DNA from 3 places in the Acidovorax sp. GW823-FHT02H02 genome. Region 3 is predicted to be linked to each of the others. Evidence: riboswitches for the same ligand, from Rfam matches in the RefSeq annotation. Region 3 holds a riboswitch; each other region holds the start of a gene.

Evidence for each region. A riboswitch is a leader RNA that binds a small molecule or an ion and turns the genes downstream of it on or off. The one in region 3 is predicted to bind glycine.
Region 1: linked by a shared signal. The riboswitch ahead of gcvT (glycine cleavage system aminomethyltransferase GcvT) and the one ahead of AC1RDS_RS12395 (penicillin-binding protein 1A) in region 3 are both predicted to bind glycine.
Region 2: linked by a shared signal. The riboswitch ahead of AC1RDS_RS10735 (D-amino acid dehydrogenase) and the one ahead of AC1RDS_RS12395 (penicillin-binding protein 1A) in region 3 are both predicted to bind glycine.

Annotation. Positions count from the first base shown of each region.
Region 1 covers NZ_JBXAJH010000003.1:200,377-206,571, reverse strand. The annotation lists gene AC1RDS_RS04540 (TRAP transporter substrate-binding protein) at 298-1,269, shown strand; gene AC1RDS_RS04535 (TRAP transporter small permease) at 1,339-1,833, shown strand; gene AC1RDS_RS04530 (TRAP transporter large permease) at 1,830-3,107, shown strand; glycine riboswitch at 3,118-3,217, shown strand; glycine riboswitch at 3,231-3,353, shown strand; gene gcvT (glycine cleavage system aminomethyltransferase GcvT) at 3,398-4,531, shown strand; gene gcvH (glycine cleavage system protein GcvH) at 4,624-4,998, shown strand; gene gcvP (aminomethyl-transferring glycine dehydrogenase) at 5,026-6,195, shown strand, end outside.
Region 2 covers NZ_JBXAJH010000008.1:111,776-117,970, forward strand. The annotation lists gene AC1RDS_RS10725 (branched-chain amino acid ABC transporter ATP-binding protein/permease) at 1-374, shown strand, start outside; gene AC1RDS_RS10730 (ABC transporter ATP-binding protein) at 415-1,137, shown strand; gene AC1RDS_RS10735 (D-amino acid dehydrogenase) at 1,294-2,631, opposite strand; glycine riboswitch at 2,724-2,840, opposite strand; gene AC1RDS_RS10740 (2-keto-4-pentenoate hydratase) at 3,059-3,841, shown strand; gene AC1RDS_RS10745 (YXWGXW repeat-containing protein) at 4,082-4,537, opposite strand; gene AC1RDS_RS10750 (MFS transporter) at 4,750-6,195, shown strand, end outside.
Region 3 covers NZ_JBXAJH010000010.1:96,778-102,972, forward strand. The annotation lists gene AC1RDS_RS12390 (molybdopterin-containing oxidoreductase family protein) at 1-1,026, shown strand, start outside; gene AC1RDS_RS12395 (penicillin-binding protein 1A) at 1,109-3,448, opposite strand; glycine riboswitch at 3,509-3,601, opposite strand; glycine riboswitch at 3,609-3,699, opposite strand; gene AC1RDS_RS12400 (iron-containing alcohol dehydrogenase) at 3,766-4,926, opposite strand; gene AC1RDS_RS12405 (fumarylacetoacetate hydrolase family protein) at 5,211-6,195, opposite strand, start outside.

The DNA of each region.
Region 1 (6,195 bases), on a different contig from region 3:
TCTGCATCAAGGCGCTCTTACCGGAGTGCACAAACTGACAAGGCCCCGGCGGGTTACCGCCCGCACGGGGCACTTGGCAAGCATCTTCCCCCCAGGCCCACCCGTGTGGCACTGTCGCGCACGCGACCCCGACACCCTGCCATCAGCCCCGCGCGCCGCTGATCAGCACGCTGACCCGCACAAACCCCGATGCCCAGCCGCGCGTTGCAGCGCCATAATTTTTGCAGTGCGCAGCACATGTCTGCGCCGCAACCTGCAGCGCAACCAGCACGCCAACATTCCCCTTCAGGAGACACCATGCAATTGACCCGACTCGTCGTTGGCCTCGGCCTTGCCCTTGGCTTCATGGCCAGCGCCGCCGCACAGACCACCATGCGCATCAGCATTTCGGTGGCACAGAACTCGCACCAGGGCGTGGCCATCGACACCTTCGCCAAAGAAGTGGAAAAACGCACGGGCGGCCGCTACAAGGTGCAGACCTTCTACAACGGCTCCCTGGGCGGCGAGCGCGAGTCGATTGAAGCCGTGCAGCTGGGCACGCAGGAACTGGCCTTCAGCTCCACCGGCCCGGTGCCCAACTTTGTCCCCGAGACCAAGATCCTGGACGTGCCCTTCCTGTTCCGCGACAAGGCCCATGCGCGCGCCGTGCTCGACGGCCCCATCGGGCAAGACCTGCTGACCAGGTTCGACGCCAAGGGCTTCAAGGCACTGGCCTGGGCCGAAAACGGCTTTCGCCACATGACCAACAGCAAGCGCGACGTGAAGGAGCCGGGCGACCTCAAGGGCCTGAAGATGCGCACCATGGAGAACCCCGTGCACATCGCCGCCTACAAGGGCTTTGGCATCATCACCACGCCCATGGCGTTCCCCGAGGTGTTCACGGCCCTGCAGCAAGGCACCGTGGACGGCCAGGAAAACCCGTTGCCCGTCATCATCTCGGCCAAGTTCGACCAGGTGCAAAAGCACCTCACGCTCACCGGCCATGTGTATTCGCCCTGCATCTTCGTGATGAACAAGGCGGCTTTTGACAAGCTCAGCGCGGCCGACAAGCAGGCCTTTCTGGATGCCGCCAAGGAAGGCACCAAGGCCAACCGGGCGCGCGTGGACGAAGACGATGCCAAGGGCGTGGCCGACCTGCGCGCCAAGGGCATGACAGTGATCGACACCATCGACAAAGCCAAGTTCGTGGCGACGCTGGCCCCTGTCAACGCCGAGTTTGAAAAGCAGTTCGGCAAGGCCGCGCTCGACAAGATCCGCGATTACAAATAATCTTCTTGTCGATCTATTTTCACTAGCTATCAGCGCCCGCCGGTATTGCGCCAGCGGGCGTTTTCATTCATGAAAAATGCTTTTCTGACCTTTGAGCGCTGGGCCACGTTCAGCGCCATGCTGGCCGCCTGCGCCATGCTGGCCGTGGCCTCTGCGCTGGGCATGTTCCAGATTCTGATGCGCTTCGTGTTCGAGCAGCCCGCAGAATGGACCGAGGTGTTGATCCGTTTCAGCCTGATCTGGATGGTGTTTCTGGCCATCCCCGCCGCCTTCCGCCAGGGGGCGATGGTGAGCGTGGACGTGCTTTACCGCTGGAGCCCGCCACGCATTCGCCGCGTGCTCGACTGGGTGGTGGCGCTGGCGGCACTGGCCCTGATCGGCGTCATCATCTGGTGGGGCTGGGATTACGCGCAGCGCGGCGGCGTGCAGAGCATGGCCGGACTGGAGTCGGTGTCGATGTTCTGGGCCTATCTGGCCATGCCGGTGGGCGGCCTCTTTTGCGTCGTCGGCATCATCGGCAACCTCATCGACCCCCTGCGGATGGAACTGGAGACAGCGCAATGACCGCCACCATGATTTCCACCATGGTGCTGTGCTTTGCACTCACCGTTTCCGTGGCCGTTTCCATCGGCCTCGCGTCCATCCTGGGCATACAGGTTGCGAACGCCAACATGCTGATCTCGGTGAAGGAAATGTTCGCCTCGATCAACAAGTTTCCGCTGGCCGCCATTCCCTTCTTCATCCTCGCGGGCAACCTCATGGAAACCGGCGGCATCTCGCGCCGCCTGGTCGAGTTTGCCAAGAGCATCGTCGGCGGCGTGCAGGGCGGCCTGCCCATGACCTGCGTGCTCACCTGCATGATCTTCGCGGCGGTGTCGGGTTCGTCGGTGGCCACCACGTTCGCCATCGGCGCCATCCTGGTCCCGGCGCTCATCAAGCATGGCTACCCCACCAGCTACGCAGCGGCCTTGCAGGCCACCAGCGCCGAACTGGGCGTGATCATCCCGCCTTCCATTCCGCTCATCCTGTACGGCGTGAGTGCCGAGGTGTCGATTGGCGAGCTGTTCATCGCCGGCTTTGGCCCGGGACTGCTGATCAGTGGCGCGCTGATGCTGTTCGTGTGGGCCTACTGCAAATACAAGGGCTGGGGCAAGAACGATGGCGATGGCCGCATGCCCATGGGCCGTGCCACGCTGCAGGCCGGCTGGGCGCTGCTGATGCCCGTGATCATCCTGGGCGGCATCTACGGCGGCGTATTCACGCCCACAGAGGCCTCGGCCGTGGCCGTGTTCTATGCGCTGGTGGTGGGTGTGGTGATCTACCGCGAGATTCGCCTGGCGGACCTGTTCGCCATCCTGCGCAAGTCGGCCCTCTCGTCAGCGGTGATCATGTTCATCATTGCCAACGCCGGGCTGTTTGCCTTCCTCATCACCCGCGCGGGCGTGCCCGATGCCATCGGCCGCTGGCTGGAGGCGGTGCTGCAATCCCCTGCCCTGTTCTTGCTGGGCGTGAATGCGGCGCTGTTCTTCATTGGCATGTTCATCGAGACCAGCGCGGCCATCATCGTGCTGGCGCCCATCCTGGCGCCCGTGGCCCTGCACTTCGGCGTGGACCCGGTGCACTTCGGCCTCATCATGGTGGTGAACCTGGCCATGGGCATGATCACACCGCCCTTTGGCGTGAACCTGTTTGCCGCATGTACGGTGGCGCGCATCTCGCTGGACCGCATCATCCAGCACCTGCTGCCTTTCGTGGGGGTGATCCTGGTATGCCTGATGGTCATCACTTATGTGCCCTCGCTTTCGCTGTTCCTGCGTGACCTGGTGTACGCCAAGTAACGGTAGAATCGCTCGATTGTCAGGAGAGAGCCCCGCATGCACCATGCAAAAGGGCCGCCGAAGGCGCAGGCATCAGCCGAACGCTCAGGCAAAAGGACTGACAAGCGCCCGCAGCGATGCGGGCGTTCCCTTGCTGGAGAGAGATGTCCGCACTGCAGGTGCAGGCCATCCACCGAAGGAGCAAGCCGCGCGGCCAGCCAGGGTGCCGCGGTGAATCTCTCAGGTAAAGCGGACAGCAGGGCAAATCGCGTGGCATTCGTGCCGCGGCCCCCATTTGCCCTGGAGCTCTTATGTCCGCACCTGCCACCGCCCTGCTCATCACGCCCCTGAACGCCCTGCACATTGAACTGGGCGCCCGCATGGTGCCGTTTGCCGGTTATTCCATGCCCGTGCAGTACCCCGCAGGCCTCATGGCCGAGCACCTGCACACGCGCCAGGCCGCAGGGCTGTTCGATGTATCGCACATGGGCCAGCTCAAGCTGGTCGGCCCCGATGCCGCCGCCGCGTTCGAGAGCCTGGTGCCCGTCGATGTGATCGACCTGCCCGTGGGCAAGCAGCGCTACGGCCTGTTGCTCAATGACGAGGGCGGCATCATCGACGACCTGATGTTCTTCCGTGTGGCCGACAACGCACTCTTTGTCATCGTCAACGGCGCCTGCAAGGTGGGCGACATGGCCCACATCCAGGCCCGCATCGGCCAGCGCTGCGACGTGGTGCCCATGCCCGACCACGCGCTGCTGGCGCTGCAGGGTCCCCAGGCCGTCACCGCCCTGTCGCGCCTGGCCCCGGGCATTGAAAAGCTGGTGTTCATGACGGGTGGCGATTTTTCCATCGCAGGCTGCGACTGCTTCGTGACACGCAGCGGCTACACGGGCGAAGACGGCTTCGAGATCTCGGTGCCCGCCGCACAGGCCGAGACCCTGGCACGCGCCCTGCTGGCCCAGCCCGAAGTCAAACCCATTGGCCTGGGCGCGCGCAACTCGCTGCGCCTGGAAGCGGGCCTGTGCCTGTACGGCAACGACCTCGACACCACCACCACGCCGCCCGAAGCCAGCCTGAACTGGGCCATCCAGAAGGTGCGCCGCACCGGCGGCGCGCGCGCGGGCGGCTTTCCTGGTGCCGACAAGGTGCTTGCGCAGATCGACAACCCCGCCAGCCTCGCGCGCAAACGCGTGGGCCTGGTCGCGCTGGAGCGCGTGCCCGTGCGCGAGCACACCGAATTGCAGAGTGCCGACGGCCAGAAGATTGGCGAAGTGACCAGCGGCCTGCTGGGCCCCACGGTGAACGAACCCGTGGCCATGGGCTATGTGGCCCCCGCCTTTGCCGCCATCGGCACGCGGGTGAACGCCATGGTGCGCGGCAAGGCCGTGCCCATGGAAGTGCGCGCCATGCCGTTTGTGCCCGCCAATTACTACCGCGGCTAATTTTGCGCGGCGCGGCACCCCAACCGCGCCTGCGCCCGCTACATTGCAGATTCCTTTCTTTTTTATCTTCTAGCTGCTTGAGGAGCTTTCCCATGACCGTCAAATTCTCCAAAGACCACGAATGGATCAACGCCGCCGACGCGAATGCGGCCGTGGTAGGTATCACCGTGCATGCCCAGGATGCCCTGGGCGATGTGGTGTTCGTCGACCTGCCCGCCGTGGGAACCACGTTTGCCCAGGGCGACGTGGCGGGCGTGGTCGAGTCGGTCAAGGCCGCGGCCGATGTGTACATGCCTGTCTCGGGCGAGATCGTCGAAGTGAACGAAGCCCTGCGTGCCGACCCTTCGCTGGCCAATTCAGACCCGCTCAATACCGGCTGGTTCTTCAAGGTCAAGCTCAGCGATGCCAGCCAGCTCGACGCGTTGCTCAGCGAAACCGACTACACCGAGTTCGCCAAGAACGCCTGACCCTGTTTCCTTCTTCGAGACTGCCCCATGTTGATGCAATCCGCCCTGCCGCTCGGCGCGCTTGAAAACGCCACCGAATTCCTGCCCCGCCACATCGGTATCGACGCGGCCGACGAAGCGCACATGCTGTCGGTGATCGGCGAGGCCTCGCGCCGCGCCCTCATCGACTCCATCGTGCCGCGCTCCATCGCCCGCAGCCGCGCCATGGACCTGCCGCTGCCGGTCACGGAAAGCGCTGCATTGGCCGAACTCAAGGCGATTGCATCCAAAAACAAGGTCTTGAAGAGCTTCATCGGCCAGGGCTACTACGACACACACATTCCCGGTGTCATCCTGCGCAACATCCTGGAAAACCCCGCCTGGTACACGGCCTACACGCCTTACCAGGCGGAGATTTCGCAAGGCCGCATGGAAGCCCTGGTCAATTTCCAGACCATGGTGTGCGACCTCACGGCCATGCCGATCGCCAACGCATCGATGCTCGACGAGGCCACGGCCGCTGCCGAAGCCATGACGCTGGCCAAACGTTCGGTCAAGAGCAAGAGCAACGTGTTTGTGGTGGCCGGTGACGCGCACCCGCAGACCATCGAGGTGATCCAGACCCGCGCCCGGCCGCTGGGCATCGAGGTCGTGCTCGCCAACTCCGCCGAGCAGTGGAACACCCTGCTGGACGGCGACTATTTCGCCGTGCTGGCCCAATACCCCGCCACCAGCGGCCGCATCGACGACCTGCGCGCCGACGTGGAGAAGGCGCATGCCAAACAGGCCGCCTTCATCGCAGCCGCCGACCTGCTGGCCCTCACGCTGATCACGCCGCCCGGAGAATGGGGCGCCGACATCGTGGTGGGCACCACGCAACGCTTTGGCATGCCCATGGGCGCCGGTGGCCCGCATGCCGCCTACATGGCCTGCCGCGACGAGTTCAAGCGCTCGCTGCCCGGCCGCCTGGTCGGCGTGAGCGTGGACGTGCACGGCAAGCCCGCCTACCGCCTGGCCCTGCAGACGCGCGAGCAGCACATCCGCCGCGAAAAAGCCACCTCCAACATCTGCACGGCCCAGGTACTGCCGGCCGTGATCTCCAGCATGTACGCGGTGTACCACGGCCCCGAGGGCCTGCAGCGCATTGCCCGGCGCGTGGCCAGCTACACAGCCATCCTGGCGAAAGGGCTGGAACAGCTGGGAGCGCCCGTGCGCCCG
Region 2 (6,195 bases), on a different contig from region 3:
TTGTCGGCCTGCAAGACCTGGCCGCGGAACAGGCGCGCAACCTGCCTTATGGCAAACAGCGCTTGCTGGAGATTGCCCGCGCTCTGGCACTCGATCCGCAGTTGCTGCTGCTCGATGAGCCAGCCGCCGGACTCACGGCCCCTGACATCGTGGAACTGATTTCCATCATCAAGAAGATTCGCGATCACGGTGTGACGGTGATCCTGATCGAGCACCACATGGATGTGGTGATGAGCATCTGCGACACGGTATCGGTGCTGGATTTTGGCCAGAAGATTGCCGAAGGCATGCCCGCGGAAGTTCAGGCCGATCCCAAGGTCATCGAGGCGTACCTGGGCGGTGGCGCCGAGACCGTCGTGGCCCAGCCCGCCTGAGCCCGATGCCCCCGAAACGACGATACAAGACGCACAACACATGCTGACCATCCAGAATCTTTCGGCCGGCTACGGCAAGGTACAGGTGCTTCACGGCATCTCCATCGAAGTGCCCAAGGGCAAGGTCGTGACGCTGATCGGCTCCAACGGCGCTGGCAAAACCACCACCATGCGGGCGGTGAGCGGCATGATCGCGCCGACCGCGGGCCAGATCACGCTCAACGGCAAGCGCATTGACGGCCAGGAGGCCTACACCATCGCCAAGCTGGGGCTGGCGCACTCCCCGGAAGGGCGGCGCGTTTTTGCAACCATGACGGTGACCGACAACCTCACCCTGGGGGCTTTTCCCCGCCTGACGGGCAGCCGCCCCCGGGGGGATGTGGCCGGTGATCTGGAGCGGGCTCTGGAGCTTTTTCCGCGCCTCAAGGAGCGCCGCACTCAGCTGGCTGGGACGCTGTCCGGCGGTGAGCAGCAGATGCTGGCCATGGCCCGCGCCATCATGCTCAATCCGGAAGTGGTGTTGCTCGACGAGCCCTCCATGGGCCTTGCGCCCATTCTGGTGGCGGAAGTTTTCCGCATCATTGAGCGCCTCAAGGGGCAGGGTGTCACCATGCTGCTGGTGGAGCAATTTGCGGCAGCCGCCCTGGCGGTAGCCGATTACGGCTATGTGCTGGAAAACGGACGCATTTCCGTGCAAGGCCCGGCGGAGCGCCTGCGCGATGACCCGGCCGTGAAGGCTGCCTACCTCGGCGGCGGCCACTGACGCTGGGTGAGGCTGGCAGTTGGCAGGGGCCAAACTCCCCGCGGCCAGCTGGCACGCCGATAGCATGGCCTGCGTATGCCCCTGGGCAGCGCAGGCTTTTTGATGGGTGCCTGCGGTTGCGCACAGGTGCCGCAGGCGCCCAAGGTCCTCCGCCTTTCAGGCGTTGTTCGCTGCCCGCTGGCTGGGTGCGGTCACGGCCATCTTGTGGCCCGGTGCCGCGCGGTCGGACGTGCCCGTGAAAGCAAAGTCCACCTCGGGTGCCAGCCCGCTCACGATATGGGCCAGCGCCTTGCCCGAGCCGCAGGCATGCGTCCAGCCCAGTGTGCCGTGGCCGGTGTTGAGGAACAGGTTGGCCACTTTGGTCTTGCCGATCAGCGGCACGTTGCTGGGTGTGGCGGGGCGCAGGCCGGTCCAGAACTGGGCCTGGCTGGCGTCGCCCGCGCCGGGGAAGAGCTGCTCCACGCGGCGCACGATGGCCTCGCAGCGCATCGGGTTCAGGTTGCGGTCATAGCCGTTCAATTCTGCCGTGCCGGCAATGCGCAAACGGTCTCCCTGCGCGCTGGTGTAGCGCGAGAACACCAGCTTGAATTCGTCGTCCGTCAGGCTCACCTCGTGGGCCATCGACGCGTTCTTGACCGGCATGGTCACCGAATAGCCCTTGGCTGGGTAGATGGGCAGGCGAATGCCCAGCGGCTGCGCCAGCAGCGGGCTGAACGAGCCCATGGCCAGCACGAAGGCGTCGCCGCGCACGCGCTCGAAGCGGCCCTCGGCATTGGTCAGCTCCACATGGTCGATATGGCCACCGGCCTCGCGCAGCGCCGTGATGTGGTGGCCCATGCGGAATTGCACGCCCGCCGCCGCGCACAGCCGGGCCAGTTCGCGGGTGAACTGGTTGGCATCGCCCGACTCGTCCTCGGCCGTGTAGGTGGCGCCGGCCAGTTGCGGGCGGATGTGGGCGAGGGCTGGCTCGATGCGCACGGCCTCGTCGGCGCTGATGACCTGGCGCTCGCAGCCGAGCTGGCGCATCTGCTCGGCCGGGGCCAGCGCGCCGTCGAACTCCTTGGCGTTGGTATAGAAGTGCAGGATGCCCTGTGTGCGCTGGTCGTACGCGATGCCGGTGGCCGCGCGCAGCTGCTGCAGCACGCTGCGGCTGTAGGTGCCCAGGCGCACGATCTGCTCGATGTTGTGGCGCGTGCGCGCCGGGGTGCAGTTGCGCAAGAACTGCAGGCCCCACAGCCACTGGCGCATGTCGGCACGCAGACGGAACAAGAGCGGTGCATCTTCCTGGCCCAGCCACTGCAGCACCTTGAGCGGCGCGCTGGGGTTGGCCCAAGGCTCGGCATGGCTCACCGAGATCTGGCCGCCGTTGGCAAAACTGGTCTCGGCACCGGGCGTGCCCTGGCGGTCGATCACCGTGACCTCGTGGCCGAGTTGTTGCAGGAAATACGCCGAAGTCACGCCGAGCAGGCCGGCACCTAAAACGATCACGCGCATGATTTTCAAAGCCTTTCTGGGCTCTGGCACTTGACAGGCGTGCGGTAGCAGCTATTGCTTCAATAGCGTACAGCCGGCGCGTCTGCCAAGCTGCCGCTCCCCCTGTCCTTGGTACCTGAGAGATTCACCGCAATCGCCGGCATGGCGCGTGGTTTGCTCCTTCGGTGCGCCACGCGTGTAGGTCGTGGCGGCTCTCCAGACGGCTTTGTTGAATGGTGCAGTACGGAACCTGAGCGTGTATGGGAGTTTGCGCCTTCGGTGAAGCGGACGGTGCCGCTGACTCTCCTGCGAGGCCGATTCTAGGCGGCACTGCGGCGCAAAAGGGGGCTGTGCGCGCTAATGGATGGCAATCGTTGCTGATGCTGGACGGGCGCAGAAACTGGTGCCTCGCCATAATCCGCCAAGCTTTATCCCCAGGATGCCTGCCATGCCCGATACCGCCTTTGATCCCTTTGCCAGCGCGGCCTTGCTCACCATGGCGCGCCAGGGGCGCATGCCCCGGCCGCTCGATCTGCCCGCTGCGCTGCGCCCGTGCAATGCGGCCCAGGCCTATGCCGTGCAGGACGCCGTGGTGCGCGAGCGCGGCGAGATCGCTGGCTGGAAGGTGGGCGCCGCATCGCCCCAGGCGCTGCCCGCGCGCGCGGCGCTCACCCGCGATTCGGTGGCGGTAGCGCCAACCGGGCAGGCCGTGCATTTGCCTGCCGCAGGCTTTGCCGTGATGGGGGTCGAGGCTGAGCTGGTGTACGAGCTGGGTGCCGACCTGCCCGAGCGCACCGCGCCCTACAGCCCGGCCGAGGTGCTGGCGGCCATGGCGTCGGTGCGCGCCGCCATCGAGGTGTGCGACACGCGCTTTGCCGCCTGGGCCCAGCAGGGCGAGTTCAGCCGCCTGGCCGACCAGGCCTGCCATGGCGCATTGGTGGTGGGTTCGGGGCCGGCCGACGTGGCTGCGGTCCAGCCCCTGGTGCAGCCGGTGCATCTGTCCGTCAACGGCACGGTGGCCGTGCAGCACGCCGCCTGGGGCAACCCGGCGGGCGACCCGCTGCGGCTGCTGGTGTGGCTGGCCAACGAGGGCGCGCGCAGCCTGGGCGGCCTGCGTGCGGGCCAGTGGGTGACCACGGGCTCGTGCACCGGCACCGTGCTGGTGGCGCCGGGCACGGTGGTGGTGGCCGACTTCCCGGGCCTGGGCCACGCCGAGCTGCACCTGGTCTGATTCCTTTTCCAAACCCTCCGTGTCGTCGTTGCTTCGCCTTGCCGTGCTGCAGCACTGTCTGCGGCTTCGCTCGTGCCCATGCAAGCAGCCGGGGCGTGCCATCGCCCGATTTCACTCCAACCCTTTGGGCAAGGTGCTTGTGCGACCCCGAAAAGATCTTGAACGGGTTCTTCGACACGAATGATTTGGGAAAGGAATGACCCCCCGGGGAAACCGCAGGGGGCCGCCTGCGCCGCAAGATCAGTTGCGGCGCGGGTTGTCGGGCTGGCGGTCGTGGCGGTTGGGCACGCCATCGCCATCGCGGTCGTACCGGTCGTAGCGGTTGGCTGCACCGTCCCGGTCACGGTCCCAGCCGCCGCGCTGCATGGCCCAGCGGCCGTCATGCTCGGCCCAGCGGGGCTCGCGGTAGTGGTAGCCGGGACGTGCCTTCACCCAGTAGCCCGCCATCCATACATGGCGGTGGCCGCGCCATTCCCAGTGGCCGGGCACCCACGCCATGCCGCGCCGGGGGCGGGGCGCGGCCTCATGGCGCGGAGGCGGCGGTGCCTGGTATTGCACCAGGGCCGGCGCGGGGCGCTGGTACTGGGGGCTGCCGGACTGGATGATGACGGTGGCGCCGACCTGTGCGTGCGCCGCCGTCAGGGCGCTCAGCGACAGCAGGGCGATGGAAGCGGCGGCGAGGGCATTGCGTGCCATGGTGTACTCCTCAGAAATGATTCCGTGCGGAACCGGGAGCCTTGATCATTGGGGCGCTGTGTCAAGCGCACATAGGCGCTGTGCGAAGTGTTGTGAAGTGGTGTATCCGCGTGCCACCACGCGCGCACCTTGCAAGCCTGTGCCAGCGCAGGGTGTGTGTCATGGAGGCTGTGCAAAATTGCAGGCTACGGCAACACAAAGGAGCAGTCTGCATGGCGGATGAAAAGAGAGATGCGGCGCACGCAGACCCCAACCAGTTCGCCCTGCTGCGCCAGCGCCGCTTTGCGCCGTTCTTCTGGACGCAGTTCTCCGGTGCGGCCAACGACAACCTGTTCAAGTTCGCCTTCACGGTGATGGTCACCTACCAGCTCAGCGTGTCGTGGCTGCCGCCCGCGATGGCGGGGCTGGTGATCGGGGCGCTGTTCATCCTGCCGTTTTTGCTGTTCTCGGCCACGTCGGGGCAGCTCGCCGACAAATACGACAAGACGCGCATGATCCGCTTCGTGAAGAGCCTGGAGATCGCCATCATGCTGGTGGCGTCGGGCGGGTTCATGGCGGGCAATGTGCCGGTGCTGTTGCTGTGCACCTTTTTGATGGGCGTGCACTCCACGCTGTTCGGGCCGGTCAAGTTCGCCTACCTGCCCCAGGTGCTCAGCGAGCGCGAGCTCACGGGCGGCAATGGCATGGTCGAGATGGGCACCTTCGTGGCCATCTTGCTGGGCAACGTGGCCGGCGGCCTGCTGGTGGCCTTGCCTGGCATCGGCCACACCACCGTGGCCGTGGCCTGCGTGGTGCTGGCGCTGCTGGGGCGTGCCGTGGCGCAGTTCATCCCCTCCGCGCCCGCCACCGACCCGGGCCTCGCCATCCACTGGAACCCCTTCACCGAAACCTGGCGCAACCTGAAACTGGCGCACGAGAACATCGTGGTGTTCCGCTCGCTGCTGGGCATCAGCTGGATGTGGTTCTTCGGCGCCGTTTTCCTCAGCCAGTTCCCCAGCTTTGCCAAGGAGGTGCTGCACGGCAACGAGCAGGTGGCTTCGCTGCTGCTGGTGGTGTTTTCCATTGGCATCGGCACCGGTGCGCTGCTGTGCGAGGTGCTGTCGCGCCGCCATGTCGAGATCGGCCTGGTGCCGCTCGGGGCCATCGGCATGAGTGTGTTTGCCATCGATCTGTACTTTGCCTCGCGCAGCCTTCCGGCCTCCGAGGTCATGCAGCTCGCCGCCTTTCTCGTCCAGCCCGCGCACTGGCGCGTGATGGCCGACCTGGCGCTGCTCAGCCTGTTTGCCGGCCTGTACAGCGTGCCCATGTATGCGCTGATCCAGATGCGCAGCCAGCCCACGCACCGCGCGCGCATCATCGCGGCCAACAACATCCTCAATGCGCTGTTCATGATCGCCAGCGCGGTCATCGCGGGCGCGCTGCTGGGTGCGGGGTTCACGGTGCCGCAGGTCTTTCTGTTCACGGCCATCGCCAACGCCGTGGTGGCGTTCTATATCTTCCTGCTGGTGCCCGAATACCTGCTGCGCTTCGTGGCCTGGGTGCTCTCGCGTTTCGTCTATCGCTTCAAGGTGCAGGGCGATGAGCATCTGCCCACCACCGGCGCCGCCATCCTGGCCTGCAACCATGTGAGCTTTGTCGATGCCGTGCTGCTCATGGCC
Region 3 (6,195 bases):
GTGCTGCAGCGCCCCGACCTGATGCCGGAGCGCACACCGCGCACGCTCAACATGGTGCAGATTGGCGACGATCTGCTGCGCGACACCGCGCCCGGCTTTGGCCCCCGCGTCGAGGCCCTGGTGGTCTACAACAGCAACCCCGTGGCCGTGGCGCCCGAATCCGGCAAGGTGGTGCGCGGCTTTGCCCGCGAAGACCTGTTCACCGTGGTGCTGGAGCACTTTCGCACCGACACGGCCGACTACGCGGACTACATCCTGCCCGCCACCACGCAGCTGGAGCACCGGGACGTGCATCTGGCCTACGGGCACACCGATGTGCTGCTCAACCGCCCGGCCATTGCACCCGTGGGCCAGGCGCGCAGCAACGCGCAGATCTTCCGGGACCTGGCCGCGCGCATGGGCTTCACCGAGCCCTGCTTTGCCGACAGCGACGAGGCCCTGTGCCGCCAGGCCTTTGGCGACGCCGTGGACTACGCGCTGCTCGAAACCCAGGGCTTTGCCACGCTGGCGCTGCCCGATGCGCCGTTTTCCGAAGGCGGCTTTCCCACGCCCAGCGGAAAGTGCGAATTCTTCAGCGCCCGCCTGGCCGCGCAGGGCCTGGACGGCCTACCCGACCACCTGCCCAACCACGAGCTGCAGGGCACCGACGCCCGCTACCCGCTGGCCATGATCTCGCCGCCGGCGCGCAATTTTTTGAACTCCACCTTCGTCAACGTGCAAAGCCTGCGGGCCATCGAAGGCCGCCCCGTGCTGGAAATGCACCCCGACGACGCCGCCGCACGCGGCATTGCCGATGGCGCCGTGGTGCGCGTGTTCAACGACCGCGGCAGCTACCAGTGCCACGCCACCGTCTCACGCCGCGCGCGGCCCGGCGTGGTCAATGGCCTGGGCGTGTGGTGGCGCAAGCTGGGGCTGGATGGGACGAATGTGAACGAGGTCACCAGCCAGGCCCTGACCGACCTGGGGCGGGCGCCGACGTTTTATGACTGCCTGGTGGAGGTGGAGGCCTGCGCTGTGCCGGCCTGACGGTGTGGTGGCTTTTTTGCCTTAAAATGACTCCTGTATTTATAGCTCTTGGTGCTTACATATCAAGCGCCATCGGCCATTCTTACCCCATGTCGGCAGAATTTCCTGCCCTTGGTCGGCGCCCGTCCGGGCCGCACTCGAAGGGGCTTTGGACAAAGGCCTTGCGGTCATCCACGCAAGTCCCGAAGACATATTCCGGGTACACGTAGTCCTCGCCAAAGCGCATCAGGTCCAGCGGCAGGGTGCGCGATACCGGCGTGCGCCCCTGCACCGCCTCGGCCATGTACTCGGTCCACACGGGCAGGGCCAGGGTTCCGCCAGTGTGCCGGCCCAGGCTGCGCGGCTGGTCGTAGCCCATCCACACGACAGAGGCCACGCCCGACGAATAGCCGGCGAACCACACATCGCGCGCATCGTTGGAGGTGCCGGTCTTGCCGGCCACATCGGGGCGGCCCAGCGCCTTCGCGCGCCGGCCCGTGCCATGCTGCACCACGTCGCGCAGCATGCTGTCCAGCACGAAGGCATTGCGCTCGGACACCACGGTAGCGCGGGGCGATGGCGCGTTCGCTGCGTACAGCACCGCGCCGCCGCGCTCGCTCACCTGGTGGATCAGCCGGGGCTGCACCAGGGTACCGCCGTTGGCAAACACGGCATAGGCCTGCGTCAGCTGCAGCGGCGTGATGGCGCCCGCCCCCAGGGCCAGCGGCAGCCGGGGTGGATTGCGTTCCGGCAAGAAGCCGAAGCGGGTGGCGAACTCCTGCACGTACTGAACCCCGGCCGCGTCCATCAGGTTGACGGCCACCAGGTTCTTGGAGCGCACCAGGCCGCGCCGCGCGGTGATGAAACCCTCGTAGTTGCCGCCGTAGTTGCGCGGGCTCCAGGCGGGGCGGCCGCGGGCGGCAGGGGTTACGACACGCTGCGTATCGTCGATCAAGGTGCCCGGGGCATAGCCCTTTTCCAGCGCCGCCGAAAAGATGAACGGCTTGAAGGTCGAGCCCGGCTGGCGATAGGCCTGCACGGCATGGTCGAACTGGTTGAAGGCGTAGTCGAAGCCCCCCGTGAGCGCCAGGATGTCGCCGGTTTCCGTGTCCATGGAGACCAGCGCGCCCTCCATGCCCGGCAACTGGCCTAAATTCCATCGTTCGCGGACGTCGGCCACGACGCGAATCACCGCGCCCGGCGCAATGCGCCGCCGCGCTGGCGCATCGGGCTTGAGGGCGGCACGCGCGCTGGCGCTGAGCCGGCTGCGCGGTATCCGCACCTGCGTGCCATCGCGCAGCCACGCGGCAATGCCCTCGGCCTCGGACGCCGCGTGCACCAGGGCGGCACGCAGTTCCCCGCTGTCGCGGTAGGGCGCCAGCGCGGCGCGCAGGGCTTTGGGTTCGTCGGACGGCACAGCGCCCTGGATGCGCCCCTCGGGGCCGGCATAGCCGCGGGCATCCTGCGCGCCCAGAATGCCCGCGCGCAGCGCACGCGTGGCCGCGCGCTGCGCGGGAACGCTGAGGGTGGTGACGACATCCAGGCCCAGCGCATACGCCTCTTCACCGTACTGCTCCAGCACCATCTTGCGGGCCTGTTCCACGGCAAAGGCGGCTGCCGGCTCGATGGAACGGTATTGCGTTCGCAGCGTCAGCGCCTGTGTCCGCGCCTCCTGGTAGGCGGGCGCATCCAGATAGCCCAGTTCGTGCATGCGCTGCAGAATGTACTGCTGGCGGATGATGGCGCGCTCGCGGTTCACAACGGGGTTGTAGGCCGACGGCGCCTTGGGCAGCCCGGCCAGCACGGCGGCTTCGGCCACCGTCAGCTCGCCCAGTGTCTTGTCGAAGTACACCGACGCCGCGGCAGCAAAGCCGTAGGCACGCTCGCCCAGATAGATCTGGTTCATGTACAGCTCCAGGATCTTGTCCTTGCTGTAGGTGGCTTCGAGTTTGTAGGCCAGCAAGACTTCCATGAGCTTGCGGCTGTAGGTTTTGACGCGGCTCAGAAAGAACACCCGCGCCACCTGCATCGTGATGGTGCTGGCCCCCTGGGCATGCTCCCCCGATACCACATTGCGCAGCGCAGCGCGTGCCAGCCCGGTGAAGTCCACCGCGCCATGCTCATAAAAGCGGGCATCTTCGATGGCCAGCAGCGCCTGGCGCATCTGCAGCGGGATCTGCCCTATCGGCACGAATTCCCGGCGCTCCTCGCCATATTCCGCCAGCAGCGTGCCGTCCCTGGCATAGATGCGCATCGGCAGCATGGGATCGTAGTCGGCCAGGTGGTCCACCTCCGGCAGCTGCTGCCACACCATGTGCAGCACATAGGCCCCGCCCGCACTGCCTGCCACGGCCAACCCCAGGAAAAAACCCGCGAGAAATTTCAGGACCGGGTGCTTTTTGGGCGAAGGGGCAGGCGCGGCAACAGACGACGATGGGTGCATCAGGGGGAACTCTGGCTAGGGCAGGACCCGTGCCATGACGGGCCTGCGGCGCCGCTCCCCCTGTCCTTTTACCTGAGAGTTTCGGCTGCCTGGGCAGCCTGCCCCTTCGGTGGACCCCCGCCTGCGTTGCGCAGGGCGGCGGCCTCTCTCCAGTCGGCGATGGTCTCCTGCGGTCCGGCTTGCCTGAGCGATGATGGGAGTTTGCGCCTTCGGCGGAGGCGGGTTGCGCCCCTCTCTCCCGCAGGATAGGCGCTCACTTTAAATCACCCGCCAAAACCAACCCCGTTCAAAAGGTCAATATCCCGACCCCCGGCCGGTTACAGCGCGGCTTCCAGGATGCGGCGGCTCACGGCGGGCGTGATCTCGCGCTGCTCGCCCAGCTGCACCATGCCATGCGCTTCGAGCTGGGCCACCACGGTGTCCACCACCTCCGCGCCCAGGCCATGGCCCGACAGGCGCGTGGCGATGCCCATGCTTTCAAAGAAGGCGCGCGTGCGTTCAATGGCGGCGGTGATGCGCTCGTCATCCGTGCCACTGGTGATGCCCCACACGCGCTCGCCGTACTGCAGCAGCTTGGCGCGCTTCGGGCCCCGGCGCTCATTCAGCAGCGCGGGCAGCACGATGGCCAGCGTGCGGGCGTGGTCGATGCCGTGCAGCGCGGTGAGTTCGTGCCCGATCATGTGCGTGGCCCAGTCCTGCGGCACGCCGGCGCCGATCAGGCCGTTGAGCGCCATGGTGGCGGCCCACATGAGGTTGGCGCGGTCGTCGTACACGGGCTCCTGCGCCGTCAGCAGGCGCGGGCCGATCTCGATCAGCGTCTGCAGGAGGCCTTCGGCAAAGCGGTCCTGCACCGGTGCGTTGACCGGGTAGGTCAGGTACTGCTCGACCGTGTGCACGAACGCATCGACCACGCCATTGGCCAGCTGCTGCGGCGGCAGCGTGTAGGTCTTGGTGGGGTCGAGCACCGAGAACAGCGGGAAGGTGTTCTTGCTGCTGAACGGCAGCTTGGCGCCCTTGGCGCGGTGCGTGATGACGCCGCCGTTGTTCATCTCCGAGCCCGTCGCGGGCAGCGTGAGCACGGCACCAAATGGCACGGCCTGGGCGATGTTGCGGCCGCGCTTTTCCAGGATGGACCAGGCATCACCCTCAAAGTGCACGGCAGCGGCGATGAACTTGGTGGCATCGATCACCGAACCACCCCCCACGGCCAGCAGAAAGTCGAACCCGCCGGCACGGATCTGCTCGACGGCCTTCATCGAGGTTTCAAAGCTCGGGTTGGGCTCGATGCCGCTGAAGGTGGCGTGGGTGCGCTCGCCCAGCGCGGCGCGCACCTCGGCCAGGGTGCCGGTTTTTTCAGCACTGGCACCGCCCACCAGGATCAGCACCTTGGCCGCTGCGGGCACCAGCTTGGCCAGGTCGGCGATGCGGCCCTGGCCGAAAACGATGTGGGTGGGGTTGTGGAAGTCGAAGTTCAGCATGGCAATGGAATGTTGGCTCACCGCGCCCCTTGCCGCGCCGGATGGTCTGGCAGGCGGCGGGAACGCAGGGCAATGATGGAAAAAACCGCCAGACCAGCAAGCCCGGCAGACGGACTGTTCATTGTCCGCGCGAAGCCGCCGGCACCCCTGTCACCTCGGTCAAAACCCTTACGTCAGCGGCGTCAGCACGGTTGCGCAAGACGCGGTTTTACTCCTGAAACAATAGCTATTAGCATTTGTAAAATAAGCGCTGTAGCCATTTCTTGCTGCATATTTTGCTGTTCTCAGCCGCCCACGGGCGATGCAATGGCCTGGTCGATCGCACCGAAGATGCTGGCGCCGTCCTTGCCCTTGACCTCGATGCGGATGGTGTCGCCGAACTTCATGAACTCCGTGGTGGGCTTGCCGTCCTGAATCGTCTCGATGCAGCGTTTTTCGGCGATGCAGCTGTAGCCCTTGGGCCATTCGGTGCGGCCGTTTTGCTCCACGCCCTTGTTGCTGACGGTGCCGCTACCCACGATGGAGCCCGCGCGCACATTGCGCGTCTTGGCGATGTGCGCGATGAGCTGGCCGAAGTGGAAGGTCATCTCAGGGCCGGCGTCGCACATGCCGACCTTGCGGCCATTCCAGGTGGACTGCACGGTCAGGTGCACGCGGCCGTGGTCCCAGGCGTCGCCCAGCTCGTCCAGCGTGACGGCCACGGGGCCGAACGCGGTGGCGGGCTTCGCTTGGAAGAAGCCAAAACCCTTGGCCAGCTCTGCGGGAATCAGGTTGCGCAGGCTCACGTCGTTGGCAATCATCACCAGGCGGATGCCGTCCAGCGCCTGGTCGGCGTTGGTGCCCATCTTCACGTCGCCCGTGATGACGGCGATCTCGGCCTCGAAATCGATGCCCATGGCCTCGCTGGGCACGACCACATCGTCGCAGGGTCCAATGAAATCATCGCTGCCGCCCTGGTACATCAGCGGATCGGTGTAGAAGCTCTCGGGAACCTCGGAGTTGCGGGCTCTTCGCACCAGTTCGACGTGGTTGATGTAGGCCGAGCCATCCGCCCACTGGTAGGCGCGCGGCAGTGGCGCCATGCACTGGGCGGGGTCGAAGGGGAAGGCGTGGCGCGCGCGGCCGCTGTTCAGCTGGTCGTACAGGTCCTGCAGCTGGGGCGACAGGAAGCCCCAGTCGTCCAGCACCTGCTGCAGCTTGCTGGCAATGCCGGTCGCATAATGGGCCGTGCCCAGGTCGCGGGAGACGACGACCAGCTGGCCGTCGCGC